DNA from 4 places in the Pseudomonas sp. O230 genome. Region 1 is predicted to be linked to each of the others. Evidence: predicted binding sites of a transcription regulator. Region 1 holds the regulator's gene; each other region holds the start of a gene.
What was found. Region 1 encodes FliA, which starts transcription of late flagellar genes. Its sites were predicted from a motif close to CTAAAGTTTNNNNNNNNNNNGCCGNTAA; they were not measured.

Region 2: ACI77H_RS28355 (methyl-accepting chemotaxis protein) is a predicted target of FliA. The motif match lies at 3,777-3,804, and genes of this name have one in related genera.
Region 3: ACI77H_RS22370 (methyl-accepting chemotaxis protein) is a predicted target of FliA. The motif match lies at 2,847-2,874, and genes of this name have one in related genera.
Region 4: ACI77H_RS01385 (methyl-accepting chemotaxis protein) is a predicted target of FliA. The motif match lies at 3,215-3,242, and genes of this name have one in related genera.

The regions. Positions count from the first base shown of each region.
Region 1 is NZ_JBJGXN010000002.1:568,615-574,610, forward strand. It holds gene ACI77H_RS05955 (chemotaxis protein CheA) at 1-2,134, opposite strand, end outside; gene ACI77H_RS05960 (protein phosphatase CheZ) at 2,181-2,969, opposite strand; gene ACI77H_RS05965 (chemotaxis response regulator CheY) at 2,992-3,363, opposite strand; gene fliA (RNA polymerase sigma factor FliA) at 3,531-4,271, opposite strand; gene fleN (flagellar synthesis regulator FleN) at 4,268-5,098, opposite strand; gene flhF (flagellar biosynthesis protein FlhF) at 5,215-5,996, opposite strand, start outside.
Region 2 is NZ_JBJGXN010000015.1:88,758-94,753, reverse strand. It holds gene cra (catabolite repressor/activator) at 1-317, shown strand, start outside; gene ACI77H_RS28365 (TatD family hydrolase) at 321-1,097, shown strand; gene ACI77H_RS28360 (hypothetical protein) at 1,098-1,487, opposite strand; gene ACI77H_RS28355 (methyl-accepting chemotaxis protein) at 1,658-3,688, opposite strand; gene ampE (regulatory signaling modulator protein AmpE) at 3,968-4,804, opposite strand; gene ampD (1,6-anhydro-N-acetylmuramyl-L-alanine amidase AmpD) at 4,801-5,361, opposite strand; gene ACI77H_RS28340 (DUF1631 domain-containing protein) at 5,426-5,996, opposite strand, start outside.
Region 3 is NZ_JBJGXN010000010.1:210,497-216,492, reverse strand. It holds gene ACI77H_RS22380 (AAA family ATPase) at 1-353, opposite strand, end outside; gene pnuC (nicotinamide riboside transporter PnuC) at 350-913, opposite strand; gene ACI77H_RS22370 (methyl-accepting chemotaxis protein) at 1,085-2,719, opposite strand; gene ACI77H_RS22365 (undecaprenyl-diphosphate phosphatase) at 3,013-3,843, shown strand; gene ACI77H_RS22360 (DUF1294 domain-containing protein) at 3,840-4,265, shown strand; gene ACI77H_RS22355 (MmcQ/YjbR family DNA-binding protein) at 4,262-4,621, opposite strand; gene ACI77H_RS22350 (LysR substrate-binding domain-containing protein) at 4,618-5,526, opposite strand; gene ACI77H_RS22345 (FMN-dependent NADH-azoreductase) at 5,656-5,996, shown strand, end outside.
Region 4 is NZ_JBJGXN010000001.1:282,300-288,295, forward strand. It holds gene ACI77H_RS01370 (putative bifunctional diguanylate cyclase/phosphodiesterase) at 1-580, shown strand, start outside; gene ACI77H_RS01375 (NorM family multidrug efflux MATE transporter) at 688-2,085, opposite strand; gene ACI77H_RS01380 (LysR substrate-binding domain-containing protein) at 2,244-3,164, shown strand; gene ACI77H_RS01385 (methyl-accepting chemotaxis protein) at 3,345-5,321, shown strand; gene ACI77H_RS01390 (vWA domain-containing protein) at 5,458-5,996, opposite strand, start outside.

The sequences.
Region 1 (5,996 bases):
TGCCCAATGGCTTGATGACCACTTCTTCCTGGCCGACCAGTTGATCGACAACGAAGCCGATGCGCTGGGTGCCCACCGAAAGGATCACCACATGGCCTTCGCGCTGCTCTTCGTGAGCGGCGGAGCTGACCAGCCAGCGCTTGAGGTAGAACAGTGGCAGCGCCTTGTCCCGCACGATCACCACTTCCTGGCCGTCCACCACGTTGGTGCGCGACAGGTCGAGGTGGAAGATCTCGTTGACGTTCACCAGCGGGAACGCGAACGCCTGATTGCCGAGCATGACCATCAGCGTCGGCATGATCGCCAGGGTCAACGGGACCTTGATGACGATCTTCGAGCCTTTGCCCTTGGTCGAGTAGATATTGATGGTGCCGTTGAGCTGGGCGATCTTGGTTTTCACCACGTCCATGCCCACGCCACGACCCGACACGTCGGAGATCTCGGTTTTGGTCGAGAACCCCGGGGCGAAGATCAGGTTGAAGCAGTCGGACTCGCTGAGGCGGTCTGCCGCATCCTTGTCCATCAAGCCTTTCTTGACCGCGATACCGCGCAGAACGTCGGCGTCCATGCCCTTGCCGTCATCGGAGATGGACAGCAGGATGTGGTCGCCTTCCTGTTCGGCAGACAGAATCACCTTGCCGCTGCGCGGTTTGCCCATCGCTTCGCGTTCGGCCGGCTCTTCGATACCGTGGTCGACCGAGTTGCGCACCAAGTGGACCAGCGGGTCGGCCAGGGCCTCGACAAGGTTTTTGTCGAGGTCGGTTTCTTCGCCGACCAGTTCCAGGTTGATCTCTTTCTTGAGCTGGCGAGCCAGATCGCGAACCAGACGCGGGAAGCGCCCGAAGACTTTCTTGATCGGTTGCATCCGGGTCTTCATGACCGCGGTTTGCAGGTCGGCCGTGACCACATCGAGGTTCGACACGGCCTTGGACATGGCTTCATCGGCGCTGTTGGCACCCAGGCGAACCAGGCGGTTACGCACCAGCACCAACTCGCCGACCATGTTCATGATTTCGTCGAGGCGCGCGGTGTCGACCCGCACGGTGGTCTCGGCTTCGCTAGCCGGTTTTTCCGCCGGTGGCGCGGCCGGTGCACGGGCAGGCGCCGGTGCAGCAGCGGCGGCGACGGGTTTCGGTGCTTCGGCTTTTGGCGCGGGCGCCTTGGCAACAGGTGCCGGGGTTTTGGCGACGGGCGCCGCTACCGAAGAAGCGGCAGAACCTGTGCCGACTTCAGTGAACTTGCCTTTGCCATGCAATTCGTCGAGCAGCGATTCGAACTCGTGATCCGAGATCAGATCGCCGCCGGCCGCTGCTGCGGTTGGCGCAGCCGGGACCGGTACCGAGGCAATGGCCGATTCCAGTGCGTCGACTGCAAAGTTGCCCTTGCCGTGCAGCTGATCGAGCAGTGCTTCGAACTCGTCGTCGGTAATGTTGGAGCTGTCGCCTGGCGCTTTCGGCGCTGCCGGTGCGGCTGGCGCTGCGGGTGCAGCCACCGCGTCGACAGCAAACTGGCCTTTGCCGTGCAACTGATCGAGCAACGACTCGAACTCGGCATCGGTGATTTCGTCGCTGGTCGCGGCATCGCCGGCCGGCAGTGAAACAGCCGCCGGGGCCTCAGCCTGAGCCTTGACGGCGTTCAGCGAGTCCAGCAGTTGTTCGAATTCGTTATCGGTGATGTCGCCTGATTCGGCTTCGGCAGCCGGTTCTTCCACCACTTCAGCTACAGGTGCGGCTTGATCGGCGGTTTGCGGCTCGGCCAGACGGGCCAGGGCCGCCAGCAATTCAGGCGTGGCAGCCGTTATCGGGCTGCGCTCGCGGACTTCGGTAAACATGCTGTTCACCGCGTCCAGCGCTTCGAGAACCACGTCCATCAATTCCGAGTCGACGCGACGTTCACCCTTGCGCAGGATGTCGAACACGTTCTCGGCGATGTGACAGCACTCCACCAGCTCGTTGAGCTGGAGGAAGCCGGCGCCCCCTTTTACAGTGTGAAAACCGCGAAAAATTGCATTGAGCAAATCCGCATCATCCGGTCGGCTTTCAAGCTCGACCAGCTGTTCGGACAGTTGCTCTAGAATCTCGCCGGCCTCAACCAGGAAATCCTGAAGGATCTCTTCATCGGCGCCGAAGCTCATTAAGGGTGTGCTCCTACAGGTCTAAAAACCTAAAATGCCTAAAATTCTAAAACCCTAGGCTGGATAGCAAGTCGTCCACATCGTCCTGACCGGACACAACGTCTTCTCTTTTATCGGCATGAATCTGCGGACCTTCACCCTGAGAGAGATGTTTTTGCGGATCTTTTTCTGCAAGCATCGCTTCACGGTCATGTTCGATGCCCGCAAAGCGGTCCACCTGACTGGCCATAAGCACGAGCTTGAGCAGGTTGCTTTCAACTTCGGTGACCAACTGGGTCACACGCTTGATCACTTGACCGGTGAGGTCCTGGTAATCCTGAGCGAGCAGAATGTCGTTGAGGTTGCTCGACACCGCGCGGTTGTCCGCGCTGCTGCGTGTCAGGAAACCGTCGACACGCCGTGCCAGTTCACGAAACTCCTCAGCCCCGACTTCGCGACGCATGAACCGCCCCCAGTCCGTGCTCAGCGCCTGGGCTTCATCGCTCAGGCTGTTGACCAGCGGCGTGGAGTTTTCGACCAGATCCATGGTGCGGTTGGCTGCGGCCTCTGTCAGCTTGACAACGTAACCCAGACGCTCGGTGGCATCTGTGATCTGGGACACTTCCTCGGCTTGCGGCATGTGCGGGTCAATCTGGAAATTGACGATCGCGCTGTGCAGCTCGCGGGTGAGCTTGCCCACTTCCTGATACAGGCCGCGGTCACGGGTCTGGTTGAGCTCATGGATCAGTTGCACAGCGTCGCCGAACCTGCCTTTTTCAAGGCTTTCGACCAGTTCGACCGCGTGTTTTTTCAGGGTCGATTCAAAATCGCCCTGTGAAGATTCTTTGTGGTCCATAGCTCCCCCGTGGCGCAGTTTCTCAACCGATGCGTTCGAAAATCTTCTCGATTTTGTCTTTCAACGCCTGGGCCGTGAAGGGTTTGACCACATAGCCGTTTACGCCGGCCTGGGCCGCTTCGATGATCTGCTCGCGCTTGGCTTCAGCGGTCACCATCAGCACCGGCAGGTGCTTGAGCTTTTCATCGGCGCGCACATGGCGCAGCAGATCGATACCGGTCATGCCCGGCATGTTCCAGTCCGTTACCAGAAAGTCGATGCTTCCGCTGTTGAGAACCGGAATGGCAGTAACGCCATCGTCGGCCTCGACCGTGTTGGTGAACCCAAGGTCACGCAACAGGTTTTTTATGATCCGCCGCATCGTTGAGAAGTCATCAACGATGAGGATTTTCATGTTCTTGTCCAATTCGACCTCCAAGCAGTCTTAAACGCACCCAGCACCTGGACGCGCCATTTCAATCAATCCGGCAAAGCACTCAATGACTGTCTGGAGCACAACAGATCGCGACCGGCGCAGTTCAACACCACACCAGCCACGTTCGCAGTGTCCCCACACTGCCTTCAGCGCGCTCGCCACTCCCCCAAACGCCCCCGCAAACGGGCCGCGCACTGGCTGTGTAACTGGCTGACCCGAGATTCGCTGACCCCCAGGACCTCACCGATTTCCTTGAGATTCAACTCTTCGTCGTAGTACAGCGCCAACACCAGTCGCTCACGCTCCGGCAAATTGGCAATCGCGTCCGCCAGCGCTGCCTGGAAGCGTTCATCTTCCAGATCGCGTGACGGCTCGAGATGAGCACTCGCGCCATCCTCATGCAGCCCTTCATGTTCGCCGTCCTGCAACAGATCGTCGAAACTGAACAAGCGACTGCCCAGGGTGTCGTTCAAAATCCCGTAGTAATCGTCGAGACTCAATTGGAGTTCGGCCGCAACTTCGTGATCTTTAGCGTCACGGCCGGTTTTAGCTTCAATCGAGCGAATTGCGTCGCTGACCATGCGGGTATTGCGGTGGACCGAACGTGGCGCCCAGTCCCCTTTGCGCACTTCATCAAGCATGGCGCCGCGGATTCGAATGCCCGCGTACGTCTCGAAACTCGCGCCTTTGCTGGCGTCATATTTGGTCGATACTTCTAGCAGGCCGATCATCCCGGCCTGAATCAGGTCTTCGACCTGGACACTGGCCGGCAGTCGTGCCAGCAAGTGGTAGGCAATGCGTTTGACCAGTGGCGCGTAACGCTCGATCAGCTCGTACTGCGCGTCACGTGCCGACTTCTTGTAGAGGTTGTAACCGCTGGCTGTCATAGCACGGGTCCTGCCGTTTGTTGCACGAGGCGCTCGACGAAAAACTCCAGGTGCCCACGCGGGTTGGCGGGCAGCGGCCAGGTATCGACCTTTTGTGCGATGGCCTTGAACGCCAGGGAGCACTTGGATCGCGGGAAGGCTTCATAGACCGCGCGCTGCTTCTGCACAGCCTTGCGCACGCTTTCGTCGTACGGCACCGCACCGACGTATTGTAAGGCGACGTCAAGGAAGCGGTCCGTGACCTTGGTCAACTTGGCGAACAGGTTGCGCCCTTCCTGCGGGCTCTGCGCCATGTTGGCCAGGACGCGGAAGCGATTCATGCCGTAGTCGCGGTTGAGCAGTTTGATCAGGGCGTAGGCGTCGGTGATCGAGGTCGGCTCGTCGCACACCACCAGCAAGACTTCTTGCGCGGCGCGAACAAAACTGACTACCGAGTCACCAATACCCGCAGCGGTGTCGATCACCAGCACGTCGAGGTTGTCGCCGATATCACTGAAAGCCTGGATCAGGCCGGCGTGCTGAGCCGGGCTCAGGTGCACCATGCTCTGAGTGCCGGACGCCGCAGGGACGATGCGAATGCCGCCGGGCCCCTGCAACAGCACGTCGCGCAGTTCACAGCGGCCTTCGATGACGTCAGCCAGGGTACGTTTGGGTGTCAGTCCCAGCAGGACGTCGACGTTCGCCAGCCCCAGATCGGCGTCCAACAGCATGACGCGCCGGCCGAGCTCAGCTAGAGCCAGGGACAAGTTCACTGACACGTTAGTCTTCCCGACGCCACCTTTGCCGCCGGTCACCGCGATCACCTGTACGGGATGCATGCTGCCCATGTTATTTCTTTACCTTGTCTTGCATAGACGGAGGCCACATTACTGGCTGCGCGTTCATCATCTGAACAATGCATGGCAGACCATCGATGTAGGTACAAAAACTGTTCATTAATACCTCAGCCAACCTGCTTGGTCGGGCTGTGATAAATATCAGCGAACATGTCAGCCATGGCTTCTTCGCTGGGTTCTTCCTGCATTTGCACGCTGACGGCGCGACTGACCAACTGATGACGACGCGGCAGATGCAAATCATCCGGAATACGCGGTCCATCGGTCAGGTAAGCCACCGGCAATTCATGACTGATTGCCAGGCTCAACACCTCACCCAGGCTTGCCGTTTCATCCAGTTTAGTCAGGATGCAGCCAGCGAGCCCGCAGCGCTTGTAACTGTGATAAGCGGCGGTTAGAACCTGTTCCTGGCTGGTGGTTGCCAGAACCAGATAATTTTTTGATTTGATGCCACGGCCAGCCAGGCTTTCGAGTTGCATGCGCAATGCCGGGTCACTGGCCTGGAGGCCCGCGGTATCGATCAGCACCACGCGCTTGCGCAGCAACGGATCCAGCGCCTGCACCAGCGACTGACCCGGATCGACGTGCGTCACCGACACATTGAGGATCCGGCCGAGGGTCTTGAGTTGTTCCTGAGCACCGATACGGTAGCTGTCCATGCTCACCAGCGCGATATTCTGCGCGCCGTACTTGAGCACGTAACGGGCCGCGAGCTTGGCCAGAGTGGTGGTCTTGCCCATGCCGGCCGGGCCGACCATGGCAATCACGCCGCCCTCTTCCAGTGGCTCGACTTCCGGTGTGGCGATCATCCGCGCCAGGTGCGCCAGCAACATGCGCCAGGCCTGACGAGGCTCTTCAATGTCGGTAATCAGCTCCAGCAGGTCGCGGG
Region 2 (5,996 bases), on a different contig from region 1:
AGTTGATGGAAGAAATGCTTCAGCGCCTGGGGCATTTGCCGGATGCGCTGGTGACCACCTCCTACGTGCTGCTTCAAGGCGTATTCGACGCTTTGCACGACTTCCCGTTGAAAACCCGCCCGCTGCGCCTGGGCACATTCGGCGACACGCAGTTGCTGGACTTCCTGCCACTGCCGGTCAACGCCATGGCCCAGCAACACCAGTTGATCGCCGACAAAGCACTGCAACTGGCCCTGGCCGCCATTGAGCAGTCTGATTACCAGCCCGGCGTGCAAGCCATCGCGCGGACCTTCAAGCAGCGTATTCGCCAGGACTGAACCGTGGAGCTGATCGACAGCCACACTCATCTGGACTTTCCGGATTTCGACGAGGACCGCCCGGCGCTGCTCGCCGAGAGCCGCGCCCTTGGCGTGCGGCGGATGGTGGTGCTGGGGGTTTATCAGGCCAATTGGCAGCGAGTTTGGGATCTGGTGCAAAGCGATCCCGATCTGCATGCGGCGTTCGGTTTGCACCCGGTGTATCTGGAGCAGCATCGGCCTGAAGATTTACCCGAACTCGGCGATTGGCTCAGCCGTTTAACCGGCCATCGACAGCTGTGCGCGGTGGGTGAGATCGGCCTCGATTACTTCATCGAAACCCTCGACCGTGAGCGCCAGCAAGCGCTGTTTGAGGCACAACTGCAATTGGCGGCGGATTTCAATCTGCCGGCACTGATTCACGTGCGACGCAGCCATGCCGCGGTGATTGCCACGCTCAAGCGCTTCAAGTTGAAACGCACAGGCATCATTCACGCCTTCGCCGGCAGCAAGGAAGAGGCCCGCGAGTACATCAGGCTCGGTTTCAAACTGGGCCTTGGCGGCGCGGCGACCTGGCCGCAGGCCTTGCGCATGCACCGCGTGCTGGCCGAGCTGCCGTTGGAATCGGTGGTGCTGGAAACCGACTCACCGGACATGGCCCCCGCCATGTTTCCCGGTCAGCGCAACAGCCCGGCGCATTTGCCGGCGATCTGCGAGGCGCTGGCTGAAATCATGGCGATCAGTCCTGAACGGTTGGCGGCTGTCAGCACGGCCAATGTGTGCGAGCTGTTCAACTGGTAGTCAGTCGGCGTGAGCCTTGGCAGCTTCCAGAATCAGCGTCATATGGTGGCGGTGTCGGGCGAACCGGATGACCACGAAGTAGACCAGAATCGCGATCAGCGAAAAATTCAGCTGCTCGACCACGTTGAGTAGCCCGACCCACTCCATCACCAATAACACCAGCAACGCGGTGCATACCATCACCATCGTGCTTGCCCGCAGCATCGCGAGTGAGTCGAGGGACTTGATGCGCCTGATCTGCTTCGGATCGCTCAGTTGCAAGGCTTTGTGGCAGTGGGAACAAGAGAATGCTTCGTTGATTGCGATGGCGTTGAGTTGCCAGGGTTCGAGTCGCCGAGTGTTTCCGCAATGAGCACAGTGCCCTTGGATTCCAGTTGTAGCGAAGGACATAACCGAGCCTCCTCAAGGTAGGTCAGGGTTGTGGATAATCCTTCATTGAAGACCAAATGCCAGAGCCTGCAGGGAAATCGGATACTGCCTACACGTAACGGGAACAAGTACTACAGACGATGCACAAATCTGTAGGAGCAAGCTTGCTCCTACAGGGGTTACGCGGTTCTTCAGACCCGGAAGGCGCTGATCAGCTGTTTGAGCTCAACCACCTGAGCCGACAGCGCCCGGCTGGCATCTTCGGTCTTGTGTGCCCCTTCGGCGGTGCGTTCGCCAGCCCGGTTGATCTCGACGATGTTCTGGTCGATGTCGTGGGCGACGGCAGTCTGTTGTTCCACGGCGGCGGCGATCTGCTGGTTCTGATCGACGATCATGCCTACCGCCCCAAGAATATTTTCCAGCGCCTGCTGGACCTTTTCCGACTGCCCCACCGTGCCATTGGCCATTTGATGGCTGGTGCCCATGGCCTTCACTGCGGCGCCGACACCGCTGTGCAGTTTGGCGATCATCTGTTCGATTTCTTCGGTCGATTGCTGGGTGCGTTTGGCCAGGGTCCGGACCTCGTCCGCCACCACCGCGAAACCTCGGCCTTGCTCGCCGGCCCTGGCCGCCTCGATGGCTGCGTTGAGCGCCAGCAGGTTGGTCTGTTCGGCGATGCTTTTGATCACTTCCAGCACGCGACTGATGGACTGGCTGTCACTGGCCAGTTGATTGATCACCAGCACCGACTGATCGATTTCGCTCGCCAGCGCAGCAATGCTGCCCTGCTGAGACTCCACCAACCCGCGACCGCTGATGGTTTCGTCATTGACGCTGTGGGCGCTGCTGACCGCCGCGGCTGCGCTGCGGGCCACCTCCAGTGAGGTGGCCGACATTTGGTTCATCGCCGTGGCGACCTGTTCGATTTGCGAGCGTTGCCCCGCGACAGCCTGGTTGCTCTGGGCGGATACGTTCTCGACCTGACAGGCCTGACGCTCGACTTCCCCGACGGTATGGCCGACACGCTCGATCAAGTCATGGATTTTCTTCACCGTGCCGTTGAACACCTCGCCCAATTCGCCCAGCTCGTCACGGCTGTTGGCGTTGAAGGTCACGGTCATGTCGCCGGCCGCGACCTTGTCCATCATCGCGCCAAGGCGTTTGAGGGTGGTGCGGGTCGAGGCGTAGAAGCCGCCGTAGAGGTAAAAAATCAGCACAAACACCACCGTCAGCGCCACGGCCTGCAAGACCATGTGCGTGCGGTTCTGGGTCAGCCGTTGTTGCAACTGGGTATCGAGGAATTTCAGGGTGGCTTCGTTGAGTTGGTAAGTCTGGTCCATCAGGCCGGTGACCTGATCGTAAAAAGCCTGCCACGGCGCATCGAGGGTGTCTGCCATCACCACCTGTTCTTCGAACAGTTCACTGGCCTTTTTCAGCGACGCCTTGCTGCTCTCGGCCTGCGCCGCCAGGGTTTCACGTGCCGCCTTGCTTGAGCCCAGCGCATCCTGCAACTTCAGACCGTACTCGGCCTGCAGCTTTTCGATCTGCGCCAGCAACTCATCGAAACGGGTGCTCGACGACGAATTGAGAAACCCTTGCCCCAGCGAGTAAGAGCCCATGGCGCGGCCATCGCCCAAGGTCTGGGTGACGGGCGGCGTGACGTTGGTGATGAGTTCGGTGAGCTGACGCATGTCGCTCTGATTGTCACGGCTCAAACCGGCCTGACTGGCGATGATCTGGCTGAAAATTTGCGCGTTGCCGAGCAACTTGCCGATCAGCGCACTTTTGCTTTGCAACGAGTTTTCCGTTTGCTGGGCCTTGAACGCGGTGATCATCTCGTCGCGCTTGCCATCGAAAACCGTAATCTGTTCCGCATCGGTGGTCATCGCCGTCAGCCCTTGCAGGCGAGCCAGAACACTGTGTTCCAGGTCGGTGATCTGGGATTCGAGATTGCCGGCCTTGCCGGCCTGGCCCAGGTAGACGTTGATCTGTACCAGGTTGTTCAGAGTTTCCAGATCGCGTCGAAGCGTCAGGCTGCTGCCCAGCAGGTCGAGGCTCTGCAGTTCCACTCGGGTGCCCTGGAATTCGCGATAGGAATCACGCACCAGATAAAAGTTGGTCACCAGCATGGGCACCAGGAACAGAACGCTGATCAGGCTGAACTTCATGCCGAAGCTCAGGCGATTCATTAGTGCGACGGCGGGATAGAGCAAGCTCTTCACTGGAAGTCTCCCTTGGATTTCTTATTTTTATTGGCAGGCACAGACAAGCAGCAGATAGCCACTATTGAGTGCTGTCTCTGTATAGCTCAAATCGGCGGGGGGTTTTGTAACTTAAGGTTAACGCCAGCTTATCGAACGAGAGGGTCCTGCCGTTCAAAAGGCGCCATGCCAACCCTGTCCCTGTAGGAGCCGGCTTGCCGGCGATGGCCTCAATGCGGTGTTCCTGAAACACCGAGGCGCAGGCATCGCCAGCAAGCTGACTCCTACAGAAGGTGGTGTTTAGGCAAGGACTGTCCACAGCGCAAAACCGGCGTACCAGAGCACCGCGGCACGCAGCAGCAGCTCCCAGATCCGGTCGAGGCTGTTGATGCCATCGGGCCCGACCACCGGCGCAGGAATTTCACCGGCCACCAGCCCGACCTTCTCGATCAATTGCGCGGCGCTGATGTTCCAGTTCAGCAATTCGTGCAGCATCACCCGACTGACGGCGACAAAGTTGCCGACCAGCGCAAAACTCGCCGCCAGCAGACGCACCGGCATCCAATCGAACGCGTGACGCAGTTGAGCGGCGCGCTCGACGACGGCCGGGTTCTGGCCGTGTTCTTCAGCGAGTGCCAGTAGTCGATAGCTCAACGCCGCCACCGGCCCCAACAGGAAGTACCAGAAAATCACTGCAAAGAAGCTTTGGTAAGCCTCCCACAACAGTTGAGCCTGAACCCGCTCCAGCAACTGCTCGCCGTTGTCGGCACAAATATCCAGGTCACGTTTCGCCACATGCGCGGCAGCTTGCAGGTCTTCCCGGCGCCAAGCATCGCGAAACGGCCCCAGACCGGCCAGCAAATCACCACGCCCCAGGCTATAAATCACCACCAGCAAATGCACCGGCAACGCCAACAGACCGTAAGCAACCGGCTCCAGCACCACCAGCAGCAACCCCAGCAGCGCCACCGGCAGCAGCACCAGAATCAGCAGAATCAACCACGGACGATTGACCAGACGCGGGCTGGCTTCAAGCTTGTGCAACTCGCGCACCCAACCGCCATCACGCTGAACCCGATGGCGCAGGGCCGAGAACTTCTCGATCCAGACCGCCAACAGCAACACCAGAAAACTCATTGTGCTTCCTCTTTAGCCAGGGCCGCGCGATAACGCGCCCAGTCGAACGCCGGTCCCGGATCAGTCTTGCGCCCTGGTGCGATGTCGCTATGCCCGCAGATGCGCTGCGCGGTAATACCCGTAAAAGCGCTTTGCAGCTGCAAGGTCAGGGCCGTCAACGCGTCATATTGAGCATCGGTGAACGGCAGATCATCCGTGCCTTCAAGCTCAATACCCACGGAAAAATCGTTACAGGTTTCCCGGCCGTCGAAACACGACACACCGGCATGCCAGGCACGCTCAAGACAAGAGACAAACTGAGTGACGGTGCCGTCACGCTCAATCAGAAAATGCGCAGACACCCGTAGGTCAGCGATCCCTTCAAAGTAGGGATGCTCTGTGACATCCAGCCGGTTCTGGAAAAATTCCTGCACCTTGCCGGTGGCAAACTGCGCCGGCGGCAGACTGATGTTGTGGATCACCAGCAGGGAAATTTCGCCCGTGGGGCGCGCATTGAAGTTGGGTGAGGGGCATAAACGCACTCCCTGACACCAACCGCTCGCGGGGTCCAACTGCATACAGGTTCCTTCAACGACGACTGTGTTGGTGCCCAGTATGCCGCGATAGACCCTCGGCGCGCGATCACTTGCCGCGATTGAGTCGCCGCAGGTTGCCGACCACCGACTCCAGGGCCCGATCGAACAGCAAGGTGTCATCGAGGATGCGCACCGCGCCACGACGAAAATCCAGCGCCAACCCGGTACGGCTGCGCTCCAGCACTTTCATCCCGGTGCGGTTGACGAAAATATACTTGCCCGTGGCTTCGATGATCGCGGCGAGCTTGCAGCGCAAGGTGTTTTCCTCGTCTTCCTGAAATTCGACCCAGCAACCCGCGTGCAACTGATCGACCTGAAGCAGGCCCGGATCATCCGCCGGCAAGCGCACCGAGACCGTTTCGAGCGGCCCTTCGTCGGCGGTGAGCAGATCGATTTCTTCGAGCACTTCAACCATCAGCGGCGCATCGCCAGTATTGGTGGCGGCCGGTGCCTGGTCCGCACGCTCGAACAGTTGAACGTGCAAGCCTTCCAGATCGCTGAAAAACTCTCCGGTGGCGAACGGATCGAACGCCGAACGGCTCAACCCGTCGCGCAAGGCCTTGAGCAACCCTGGCACCAACGCCAACAGGCGCAGGCTTGCGTCAGTTTCGTCATGG
Region 3 (5,996 bases), on a different contig from region 1:
CACTCGACCTGTTCAGGCGACAGCAACAGGTGCAAATCGTAATGCCGAGCCAACAGCGCTTGCTCAATCCATGGCGGGCAATCGCCAAACAGCGTCTGGCTCCAGAGAATATTGCTCAGCAAGTGAGTGTCGAGTATCAGCAGCCGTGGCTGCCGGGCGCGGGCCTCGTCCTCCCACTGCAACTGCCCACGGGCAATGACGGGAACATCGGCCAGGCAGGTATCTCGCGGGTTCTGCTCGATGAACCGGCGGACATATTCGTCGACCAGAACCCCGCCGAAACGCGCTTGCAACTCGGCTGCGAGCCAGCTCTTGCCGCTGGATTCGGGACCGGTGAGGACCAGGACTTTCATCGGCGCAAGGCCGGATCGGCACGCCATTCCCGCCAGCCTTGCACGGCGATCAGGGTAAACAACGCATAGAGCCCGGCAGTCAGGTACATGCCCTTATAAATGAAGAGCCCAACGAAAATCACGTCCAGGGTGATCCATAACGGCCAACATTGAACGCGCTTTTGCGCCATCCAGACCTGCGCCACCAGGCTGAAGCCAGTCAACGCCGCATCGAGCCAGGGTTGGGCGGCATCGGTCCAGTGCGCCATGGCCGCGCCGAGCAACAGACTGCCGAGGGCTCCGATGACCAGACTTGTCGCAATCGATTTGCCCCCGAGTTGGCTGACTTGTCGCCCTTGCCGCGCATCCCCCGCGCGCGTCCACTGCCACCATCCATAGAGCTGCAACGCTGCGTAGATCACCTGCAAGAGCATGTCCGAATACAGCTTCACTTCAAAAAAGACCCAGCTGTAAAGCGACACCATGACCAGGCCGATCGGCCAGCACCAGGGGTTCTGTTTGACCGTCAACCAGACGGCAATGACACCGAGGGCGGCGGCAAACAGTTCAAGCCCGGACATGGAGGTTCCTTGGAGGAGAAAAAGAGGGGGGCGGATTGTACCCGGATTGTGGCGATGAGGCTGCGCTGGCAGTGGAGAATGCTCCCGCTGACTTGTAGGAGCCCGGCTTGCCGGCGATGGTGATTTCATGGTCGCCATCGCTGCGGTGCGGTGATCCGACAGGCCTGGCGCCTACACGCGAAATTGCTTGAGCAACCCGTTCAACTGTTCACTCAAATCCTTGAGGTGGGCGCTGGCCACGCTCGACTGTTCCGCCGCCAGCGCCGTGCTGTGGGACAAACCGGCCGCCTGGGTCACATTCTGGTTGATGTCTTCGACCACATGGGCCTGTTGCAGAGTGGCGCTGGCAATGGACGCGTTCAACCCGTTGAGATTGCGCAGTGCCTGGCCAATGGCATTCAGGCTTGCACCGGCGAGGCCGGCCTGTTCGATGGTCACTTGCGAGGCGCGGCTGCTGTCGCCGATCACCTTGACCGCCGCTTCGGAGTGGCTTTGCAGGCGTTCGATCATCGCCTGGATCTCGGCAGTGGACTTCTGCGTGCGCTGAGCCAGCAGGCGCACTTCATCGGCGACGACGGCAAACCCGCGACCTTGCTCACCGGCACGGGCGGCTTCGATGGCCGCGTTGAGGGCCAGCAGGTTGGTTTGCTCGGCGATGGAACGGATCACTTCCAGTACGCTGCCGATCTGAGTGCTTTCGGCGGCGAGGGTGCGGATGACCTCCACGGCCTGATCAATCGTCGAAGACAGTTTGTCGATTTGTTGCAGGCTGCTGTCGATGTTGACCTGGCCCTGCTGCGCCTGAGACTCGGCATCGCGCATTTCACTGGCGGCATGTTCGGCGTTCTTCGCCACGTCCTGCACGCCATAGGTCACTTCATTGATGGCCGTGGCCACCAGTTCCATCTGTTGCGATTGCTGCTGGCTGCGTTGCTGAGCCTCGACGGCGTCGTTGCCCAGTTCGCTGGACGACTGGCCCAGGGCACTGGCGGACACCTGCAATTCACCAATCACCCGCCGCAGCTTGGCGGTGAACGCGTTGAAATGGTGTGCCAGCTGCGTGACTTCGTCCTGGCCATGGGTGTCGAGGCTACGCGTCAGATCGCTCTCGCCGCTGGCGATGTTGGCCATGGCGTTCACGGTGTCCTGCAGCGGGCGGACGATGCTGCGGGCAATCAGGATCACCAGCAACGCCATGATGGCGGCGATCACCAGCCCTACAACGGACGCCTTCCAGACCTGGCCCATAAACTCGGCTTGCATGTCATCGATGTACACGCCCGAGCCGATCACCCAGCCCCACGGTTCGAAGAGTTTGACGTAGGAGGTTTTGGCGACCGGCTCGCTGGCGCCCGGTTTCGGCCAACGATAGTCGATCGCACCGGCGCCCTTGGCCTTGGCGAGGGCGACCATTTCATTGAACAGCGCAAACCCGTCCGGGTCGCGGATCGCCGAGAGGTTCTGGCCATCGAGTTTCAGGTTGGCCGGGTGCATGATCATCACTGGCGTCAGGTCGTTGATCCAGAAGTAATCGTTCTGGTCATAGCGCAGGCCGCGAACGGCAGTCAGCGCTTGTTTTTGCGCGGCCTCGCGCGTCAGCGTGCCGGCGGTTTCGAGCCCGTGGTAGTAGGTCAGAATGCCGCTGGCCGTCTGCACGACGTGCTGGGTTTTCTGCGCCTTGGCGTGATAGAGGTCCTCGTGAATCTGTTTGAGCATCAACACGCCCAACGTCAAAAGCATCATGACGGCCACGATCAAAATCAGCCACAGACGTCGGCTGATCGACATATTGCGCAAGCTGTTCATAACGCGGTCACTCCTGTTTCTTTTTCTTGTAATAAACGACGGCCAGCATCCAACCACACTTTGCCAATCGGGCATATCCGACCCAAGTCCAATAACGTGGCAGCGTTATTCAGCCTTGTCTGATAGGATTTCGGCCCCGCACGGAAAAACCTGAATCCACGTCGATTTTTCACGGGATTTTTACGGTTCCGTCTGGATTCTGTGCGCGTCGGGCTGCAGCTACGCTGATCGCAGTCAATGTTTTGAAAAATATTAACGGGGCATGCGGTAGCGCATCGCTTTTTGGGGGATTGATGGATCTTTGGACTGCCTTCCAGGCATTGATACTTGGCGTTGTAGAAGGGCTGACGGAGTTTTTGCCCATTTCCAGTACCGGACACCAGATCATCGTGGCCGACCTGCTCAATTTCGGCGGCGAGCGGGCCATGGCATTCAACATCATTATTCAGCTTGGGGCGATCCTCGCGGTGGTGTGGGAATTTCGCCGCAAGATTTTCGATGTCGTCATCGGTTTGCCGACGCAGCCCGGCGCCCGACGCTTTACCGCCAACCTGCTGATTGCCTTTATGCCGGCTGTGGTCCTGGGGGTGGTTTTCGCCGACCTGATCCACCATTACCTGTTTAACCCGATTACCGTCGCCACCGCATTGGTCGTGGGCGGCATCGTGATGTTGTGGGCAGAGCAGCGTCAGCATGAAGTGCATGCCGAAACCGTTGACGAGATCACCTGGAAAGATGCCTTGAAAGTCGGTTTCGCCCAGTGCCTGGCCATGATTCCGGGCACCTCGCGTTCAGGCTCGACAATTATTGGCGGTTTGCTGTTCGGGCTGTCGCGCAAGACGGCCACCGAGTTTTCGTTTTTCCTGGCGATGCCGACCATGGTCGGCGCGGCGGTGTACTCGGGTTACAAATACCGCGACCTGTTCGTCCCGGCGGACTTCCCGGTGTTCGCCATCGGCTTCGTCACCGCGTTCATTTTCGCAATGATTGCCGTCAGGGGCTTGCTCAAGTTCATCGCCAGCCACAGCTACGCGGCGTTCGCCTGGTATCGCATCGCTTTCGGCCTGCTCATTCTCGCCACGTGGCAGTTTGGCTGGGTTGACTGGACCGCCGCCAAGCCATGAATGACGCCAGCGCACGCAACAATCCCGGAGGCCGGTCCGGCGGCGGGATCCAGAACCCACGGCTGAAATTGCTGGTGTTCGCGATGGTGTGTGCGCTGCCGTTGTTCGGCTCGATGTCGTTCTGGTTGCGAGGGATTTCTCTGGTGCCCCTGGCAGCCTACGGCATCGTCAGCGTGCTGGCGTTCTTCCTTTATTGGAGCGACAAACGCAAGGCCCGCACCGACCGCTGGCGTACACCGGAGAATGTGTTGCATGCGGTGGAACTCGCTGGCGGCTGGCCGGGCGCCTTGCTCGCGCAGCAGGTGTTTCGACACAAGACCCGCAAAGTGTCGTTTCAGTTGCTGTTCTGGGTGATCGTGCTGCTGCATCAAGTGTTCTGGATCGATCAACTGTTCCTCGGCGCCAATCTGGCGCTGCTTTAAAGCAGCAGCCCGACCTGCGTGCGTTTGGGCAGTTTGCGCACCACCAGTTGATGAGAACGTTGCAGCAGCCCTTGCAGTTCTTCGCTACCCAGCGGGTAGGGCGTTGGCATGATGATCCACTGGGCCCGCGCCAGATACGGCGCCGGATGAATCCCCGGGCGGTCGCAATGCCCCAGAAACAGATCCTTGTCGACCTTGAACGCCAATGAGTCGCCACGCAGGTTTTGCAGGGCGAACATCTTGTTCCCGGCAATCGAAAACACCCGCACGCCTCCCCATTTGTAATCTTCCCGCGCCCCCGGCAACGCGAGACAGAATTGCGCGACGTCCTCTTCGCTCATACGCCCAGCCTTCATATCAGTCGGTCCCCACAGGCATTGAATGATTCGATCAAATGGTCGAGCCAGGCGCGAACGGCCGGCATCACCCCGCGCCGATGAGGGTAGACCGCTTGCAGCCAGCCGCCAGGTAAAGACCAGTCCGGCAGCAATTGCACCAGCGCGCCGCTTGCCAATTCCTCTTCGCAATACATCATCGGCAGCATGGTAAAGCCCTGGCCGGCGAGGGTGCAGGCCCTGCGCACGATAAAGTCATCGATGCCCAGTCGTGCCTCGAGGGCGAGTTCATGACTTTTACCCTGTTGGTCGAGCATACGGATGTGCACCATGCGGTCCGCTTCAAGTGCGCCGAGCACCGGCAAGCCCTTGAGGTCCTCGGGGTGATTGATCTGCCGGCCATGCAGAAAATCCGGGCTGGCAACCATCAGCATCTGCGCCTGTCGCAGGCGCCGGGTGACCAGCAGCGGGTCTTCATCACCCGGCTCGCGAACTCGCAGCGCGACGTCGACGCCCTCGGTCACCAAGTCAACCCGGCGGTTTACCAGCATGACCTCCAGTTGAACATGGGGGTATTTCTCGAGGAATTTGCTGATCACCGTCGGCAACATTTCGTGAGCCAGCCCGACGGGGGCGGACACCCGCAAGCGTCCGCGAGGTTCACTGGACATGCTGGCCACGGCCTCATCGGCCATCTCGGCTTCCAGCAACATCGCCTGACAGTGGCGCAAATAGCGCTCGCCCACTGCCGTTAACTTAAGTTGCCGGGTGGTGCGTTGCAGCAGGCGCGCACCCAGGCGTTCTTCGAGTTCGGCGATGCGGCGTGACAACCGCGACTTGGGAATCCCCAGCAAACGCCCGGCTGCCGCGAAACCGCCGGCTTCGACCACCTTGGCGAAGTAGTAGAGGTCATTGAGGTCTTGCATGGTTTGAACTCGATTGTTCTATCAGTGAGACGAACTATCGCATTGTTGCGGTCTAATCAGCTATTGGTTTCGTCTGTAGGATTGTCTCCATCAGATCGCCCCGTGGCGATCCTCACCTGGAGATCCCACATGAAACTACTGCATATCGATTCGAGCATTCTTGGTGACAACTCGGCTTCCCGTCAGCTGAGCAGCGAAGTCGTCAACGCCTGGAAAACCGCCGAGCCGACCGCCGTCGTGACTTACCGCGACCTGGCCAGCGATGCCATCAGCCACTTCTCCGCCACGACCCTGGTCGCCGCCGGCACCACCGCTGAACTGCGCAACGCCGCGCAGCAGCACGAAGCTGAATTGAGCGCTTCGACGCTGGCCGAATTCCTCGCCGCCGATGCCGTCGTCATCGCAGCACCGATGTACAACTTCACTATCCCGACCCAACTTAAGGCCTGGATTGACCGTATCGCCGTTGC
Region 4 (5,996 bases), on a different contig from region 1:
CCGCGCGTTGCGCGACATGCAGGCGTTGCGTGAGCGCGGTTTGCCGGCGCTGCACATGGCGATCAACCTGTCGTTCCGGCAGTTTCAGGACAGCCAGTTGCTCTCGACCCTGAGCCGGCTGATTACCGAACGTGGCGTCGAGGCGCAATGGCTGGAGTTCGAGCTGACCGAAACCGCCGTCATGCGCCGCAGCGATCTGGTCAAGCAGACGATGGATGCCCTCGGGCGCCTGGGCGTGCGCTTCTCCCTCGATGACTTCGGCACCGGGTTTTCGTCCTTCGTGCACCTCAACAGCCTGCCGATTGCCTTGTTGAAGGTCGACAAGAGTTTCGTCGGCGGGATGGAAGGGCGCGAAGAGAATCGCAAACTGGTGCACGCGATGATCAACCTGGCGCACAACCTCAATCTGGAAGTGGTCGCCGAGGGCGTGGAAACGCCGGAGCAGCTGGATCTGTTGCGCGGGTTTGGTTGCGATCAGGTGCAAGGCTATCTGATCAGCAAGCCGTTGCCGTTGGCGGAGCTGATAGATTATTTGACGTTTGGCAGCAGCCAGCAGCCCGTACTGGAAATCGTGAGCTAACCCCGAACGAAATGTGGGAGCGGGCTTGCTCGCGAATGCGGTGTCAGTCACATCAATGCTGAATGACACGCCGCATTCGCGAGCAAGCCCGCTCCCACAGGGGGATCTCAGTCTGGCTGAGGGACCTCGAAACGCTGCTGTTGCGAAGGCTCCCGCCGAATCATCCGCTTCATCTTCCACTCGAACGCCAGCGTCAGGCTCACCGCCGCGCACGCCAATCCCAACGCCAATCCCCACCAGACGCCCGTCGGCCCCCAGTGCAAATGGAACGCCATCCACCACGCGGCCGGCGCGCCAATCAGCCAGTAGCAACCCAACCCAACCAGAAACGTGGTCTTGGCGTCCTTGAGCCCGCGAATACAGCCCATGGCGATGGTTTGCGTGCCGTCGAACAGCTCGAACCACGCCGCCACTGCCAGCAGGCTCACCGCCAGTTCGATGACTGGGCGGAAGGCCGGGTCATTGTGGTCCAGGAACAGGCCGATCAATTGATTCGGCAATAGCCAGAAGACCATCGCGAAGCCGAGCATCGAAGCCGCGCCGAAAACGATCCCGACTCGACCGGCCAATCGAGCGTCCAGCAGATTCCCGGCGCCGTAATGCTGGCCGATGCGCATGGTGATCGCATAGGAAAGCCCCGCCGGAATCATGAACGCCACCGAGACGATCTGCAGCGCGATCTGGTGCGCGCCCAGTTGCGTGCTGCCCATGGTGCCCATGCACAGCGCGGCGAAGGCAAACAGCCCGACTTCCACCGCGTAGGTGCCGCCAATCGGCAGGCCGAGACGCCACAGCTCTTTCAAGTACTGCCGGTTTGGCCGCGAAAGACCCTGGCGCAATGGATACGCGTCGTACGCCGGGTGCCGTCGAATGTGCATCGCCAACGCCACGGCCATCAGGTTGGCGACAATCGCCGTGACCAGACCGATGCCCACCAGGCCCATTTTCGGCAGGCCGAACATCCCGGTGATCAACGCATAATTGAGCACGAAGTTGGCTACCGTGCCGCCGAGGCTGATGACCATCACCGGCGTCGCCCGGCCAATCGCGCTGGTGAAGCCGCGCAGGGCCATGAAGCTCAGGTAGCCGGGCAGGGCGAACGGCAGGAATGTCAGGAACAGCCCGGCCGAGTGCACATTGGTTTCGGTTTGGCCGAACAGCAGCAGCACCGGTTTGAGGTTCCACAGCAGCAACCCGGCCACCAATGCCATCAACCACGCCAGCCACAACCCGGCCTGGGTCAGCCGCGCCGCACCGACGATATCGCCCGCGCCCTGACGGATCGCCACCAGGGTGCCGACCGCCGCAATCACGCCGATGCAAAAGATCGACACAAACGAATAGGTCGCCGCGCCGAGTCCACCCCCGGCCAACGCCTCGGGGCTCAGGCGCGCCATCATCAAGGTGTCGGTTAGGACCATCAGCATGTGCGCCAACTGCGAGGCAATCAACGGCCCCGCCAGCCGCAGGATGGCCCAGAGTTCAATACGCGCTGGATGCTGCATGGTCATCACGCTCTAGGGTCAAAGAGAACAGGAAAGCGTCGATTCTCGGCGCTCTGCAGGGTTTGCACAAAGGGATAAAAAGGATGGGTGGCATGATTAAAACTCATCCTGAGGAGATTCTGATAAGTTGACGCCATTGCGCTATGGGAGCTTTCCGAATGTCTCGTCGTCTTCCTCCCTTATATGCCCTTCGCGCATTTGAAGCGGCGGCGCGGCATAGCTCGTTTACCCGTGCCGCTGAAGAGTTGTCGATTACCCAGAGTGCGGTCAGTCGGCACATTCGTACGCTCGAAGAGCACTTTGCCTGTCGGCTGTTTCACCGCAGCGGGCGCAACTTGCAACTGACCGAGTCGGCGCGGCTGATCCTGCCGGGCATTCGCGAAGGCTTCACCGCCCTTGAGCGCGCCTGCAATACCTTGCGCGCCGAAGATGACATCCTGCGCATGAAGGCGCCGTCGACCCTGACCATGCGCTGGCTGCTGGCGCGGCTCAGCCGCTTCCGCCACCTGCAACCGGGTAACGAGGTGCAACTGACCAGCGCCTGGATGGACGTCGACTCGGTGGACTTCAATCATGAGCCGTTCGACTGCGCCGTGATCCTCAGCAACGGGCATTTTCCGCCGGACTGGGAAGCGAGTCTGCTGTTCCCGGAGGAACTGATTCCGGTCGGCGCACCGAATCTTTTGAAGGATCAACCGTGGGACGTCGCGCGCCTGGCCCAGGCCGAATTGCTGCACCCGACGCCGGACCGACGTGACTGGCGCAACTGGCTGGAGCGTATGGGGCTGACGGATCAAGTGTCGCTCAAGGGCGGGCAAGTGTTCGATACGCTGGAGCTGGGGATGATTGCCGCCGCCCGGGGTTATGGCGTGTCGATGGGCGATCTTTTGATGGTGGCCGAGGATGTGGCGCAGGGCCGTCTGAGTTTACCGTGGCCGACCGCCGTCGCCAGCGGTGAGCATTATTACCTCGTCTGGCCGAAAACACGCCCCGGAGGTGAACGTTTGCGCCGCCTCAGCGATTTCCTGCAAAGCGAAGCGCAGGCGATGAAATTGCCGGACGTCGAACACTTGAGCTGAATCGATAGAGCCCTCGAAATAGCGGCCTTGAGCCATATCCGGGCTTTTTACTCAAGTATTCAGATTTGCCGCCGAAAATCTGCAGATGGAACCTTCGTGCAGGTTCGACGCAATTCCCATTATTAAAAAAGTTGCTGAGAGCCGATCAATGAAGATCCGGCCACTTGGCCAGGAGCTGTCATGTCTCAACCTCGTGCCCGCATCGCCTCACAGCTTGGCCTTGCGCTCGCCGTTATCCTGGCGATCGTCATCAGCGGTAGTACCCTGTTTGCGCTGCGTTCGCTGGACACGGCCAACCTCGCCACCCGCGAAGAGCACCTGGCGAGCGAGGCGCGGTTGCTGGCCGACCAGTTGAGTACGTTTCACGGCACGCTGCGTGAAAGTACCCAGCGTCTGGCCGGGCTGTTCGAGAAGCGCTTCAGCGCAGGGCTGAGCGTACATCCGGACGAGCCGGTGGCCGTGGCGGGCACGCAGACCCCGGGCCTGCACCTGGGCAGCGAAGTGTTGAACAACAATTTCAAGGAAGTGGACGAGTTCAAGCAAATGACCGCGGGCGTGGCGACGGTGTTCGTGCGCAGCGGCGATGAGCTCATTCGGGTCAGCACCTCCCTGAGCAAACAGGACGGCAGCCGCGCCATCGGTACGCTGCTGGATCATGCCAATCCGGCCTATGCACGCTTGATGGCGGGGCAGAGCTATGTGGGTCGCGCGTTGCTCTTCGAACGTTCCTACATGACGCAGTACACCCCCGTACGCGACAGCAGCGGTAAGGTGATTGCCGTACTGTTCGTAGGATTCGATTACACCGACGCGCAGAACGCGCAGTTCGCCAACCTCAAGCGCTTCCGCATCGGCCAGACCGGTTCGTTGGCGCTGCTGGACGAACAGAACAAATGGCTGGTGCCGATTGCCGGCGTGCAAGCACTGGATCAAGCCGTCCCGGCCATCGCCGTTCTGGCGAAAACCCCGGGCAAGGGCAATTTCTGGAGCGACACGGCGGAAGATTTCTACAGCATTGCCGTGCCATTCGAAGGCGGGCCGTGGTCGGTGGTGGCAAGCATGCCGAAAGCCGAAATCCGCGAGGTGACCTGGAGCGTTGGCATTCAATTGGCAATTGGCAGTCTGCTGGCGATGTTGATCGCCGTGGGCTCGGCTGTCTGGCTGCTGCGCAGCAAACTCGCACCGCTGGGCGATCTGGTGCGTCAGGCCGAAGCATTGGGTGCGGGTGATCTGAGCGTGCGTCTGAGTGTGTCGAGCAACGACGAAATCGGTCAGTTGGCCCGCGCCTTCAACCAGATGAGCCAGGCGCTGTCGACGATGGTCGAGCACATCCGCAGGGCCTCGCAAGAGGTCAACAGCCGTGCCCAGGCGTTGTCCGGTTTGTCTGGCGGTGCCTATGAAGGCATGGAGCAGCAGTCCGGCGAGATCACCAGCATGGCCGGGGCCGTGGAAGAATTCAGCGCCACCTCGTTGAACATTGCCGACAACATGGGCAGCACTCAGCGTCTGGCGCAGGAAAACGCACAGCAAACCCAGATCGGTCGTACATCGATGGATGAAGCGTCCTCGTCCCTGGAGCAAATCGCTGGCGCGTTGAACAGCACCGCCACGGTGATCAACACCTTGGGTCAGCGTTCGCAGGAGATTGGCGGCATTGTCGGCGTGATCACCTCGATTGCCGAACAAACCAACTTGCTGGCGCTCAACGCCGCCATCGAAGCGGCGCGTGCCGGGGAGCAGGGCCGTGGTTTCGCGGTGGTGGCCGATGAAGTGCGCAACCTGGCTTCGCGTACCCGTCAGGCCACGGATGAGATTTCCGGGATGATCCAGAGCATTCAGCAGGAAACCGGCAACGCCATCAGCACCATGGAGCAGGGCAACGTCTTGATGCAGGAAGGCTTGTCGCGCAACGCCAACGTCGCCTCGGCGCTGGCGCGGATCGATGAGCAAAGCCGTTCCGCCGGTGAGCAATTCGCCGCGATCACCACGGCGACCCAGGAGCAGAGCAGCACCGCGACCCTGCTCAGCAGCAACCTGCAAAGCATTGCGCTGGCGAACAGTGAGCAGCGGGAAGTGGTGTCGAACCTGGCGATTACGGCCAAGGAGCTGGAGAGTCTGGCGGCCGAATTGCGCCAAGAGGTTGACCGGTTTCGTTGAGTCGCCCCTGAAATCGCCATCGCGAGCAAGCTTGCTCCTACAGTTTTGATGTCGTTCACAAAAGCGTAGAACGCCACACATCCTGTAGGAGCAAGCTTGCTCGCGATGGTCTCACCTCGATCTGCAGTCCTGCCGATCAATCACACTTGGCGTTGCTCGACACTTCCTTGGTCGCCATTTTCAGCTGGTTGCCCAATTCTGCCGCGTTAGTGCTGCTGTAAACCCGGCCACCGGTGTTTTCAGCGATGCAGCGGGACGGGCCACCGGCACCGATTTTCACCACGTTGACCCGCAGCCGTGGTTGTTCCCTGGCGATTTGGCGCGATACCGCGCAAGCGTCTTTCTGGCAACCGTCCTCACCGTCGACGAACATCACGATCACCGCATCGTTATTGCGCCCATCGACGGTGCTTGCTGCGTGGGCCAGGCTGTCGGCCAGCGGTGTGCCGTCGTTGGGAACCAGGCCTCGAATCCCGTTGATCAGCCGCTGGCGGTCGCCGAACTTGAACACGCCTTGGTCCGGTGTGCTGTTGCAGCCGGCGAAGGTGATGAGGCGCGTGTCGATCTTCGGGTCCAGCCCGTTGATCATGCCGGCCAGCGAGTCCTTGGCGACGTCCATGCGGCTGGGTTTGGCGAAGATCTGCATGGTGCGGTTCGCATCCAGGTACTTGTTCA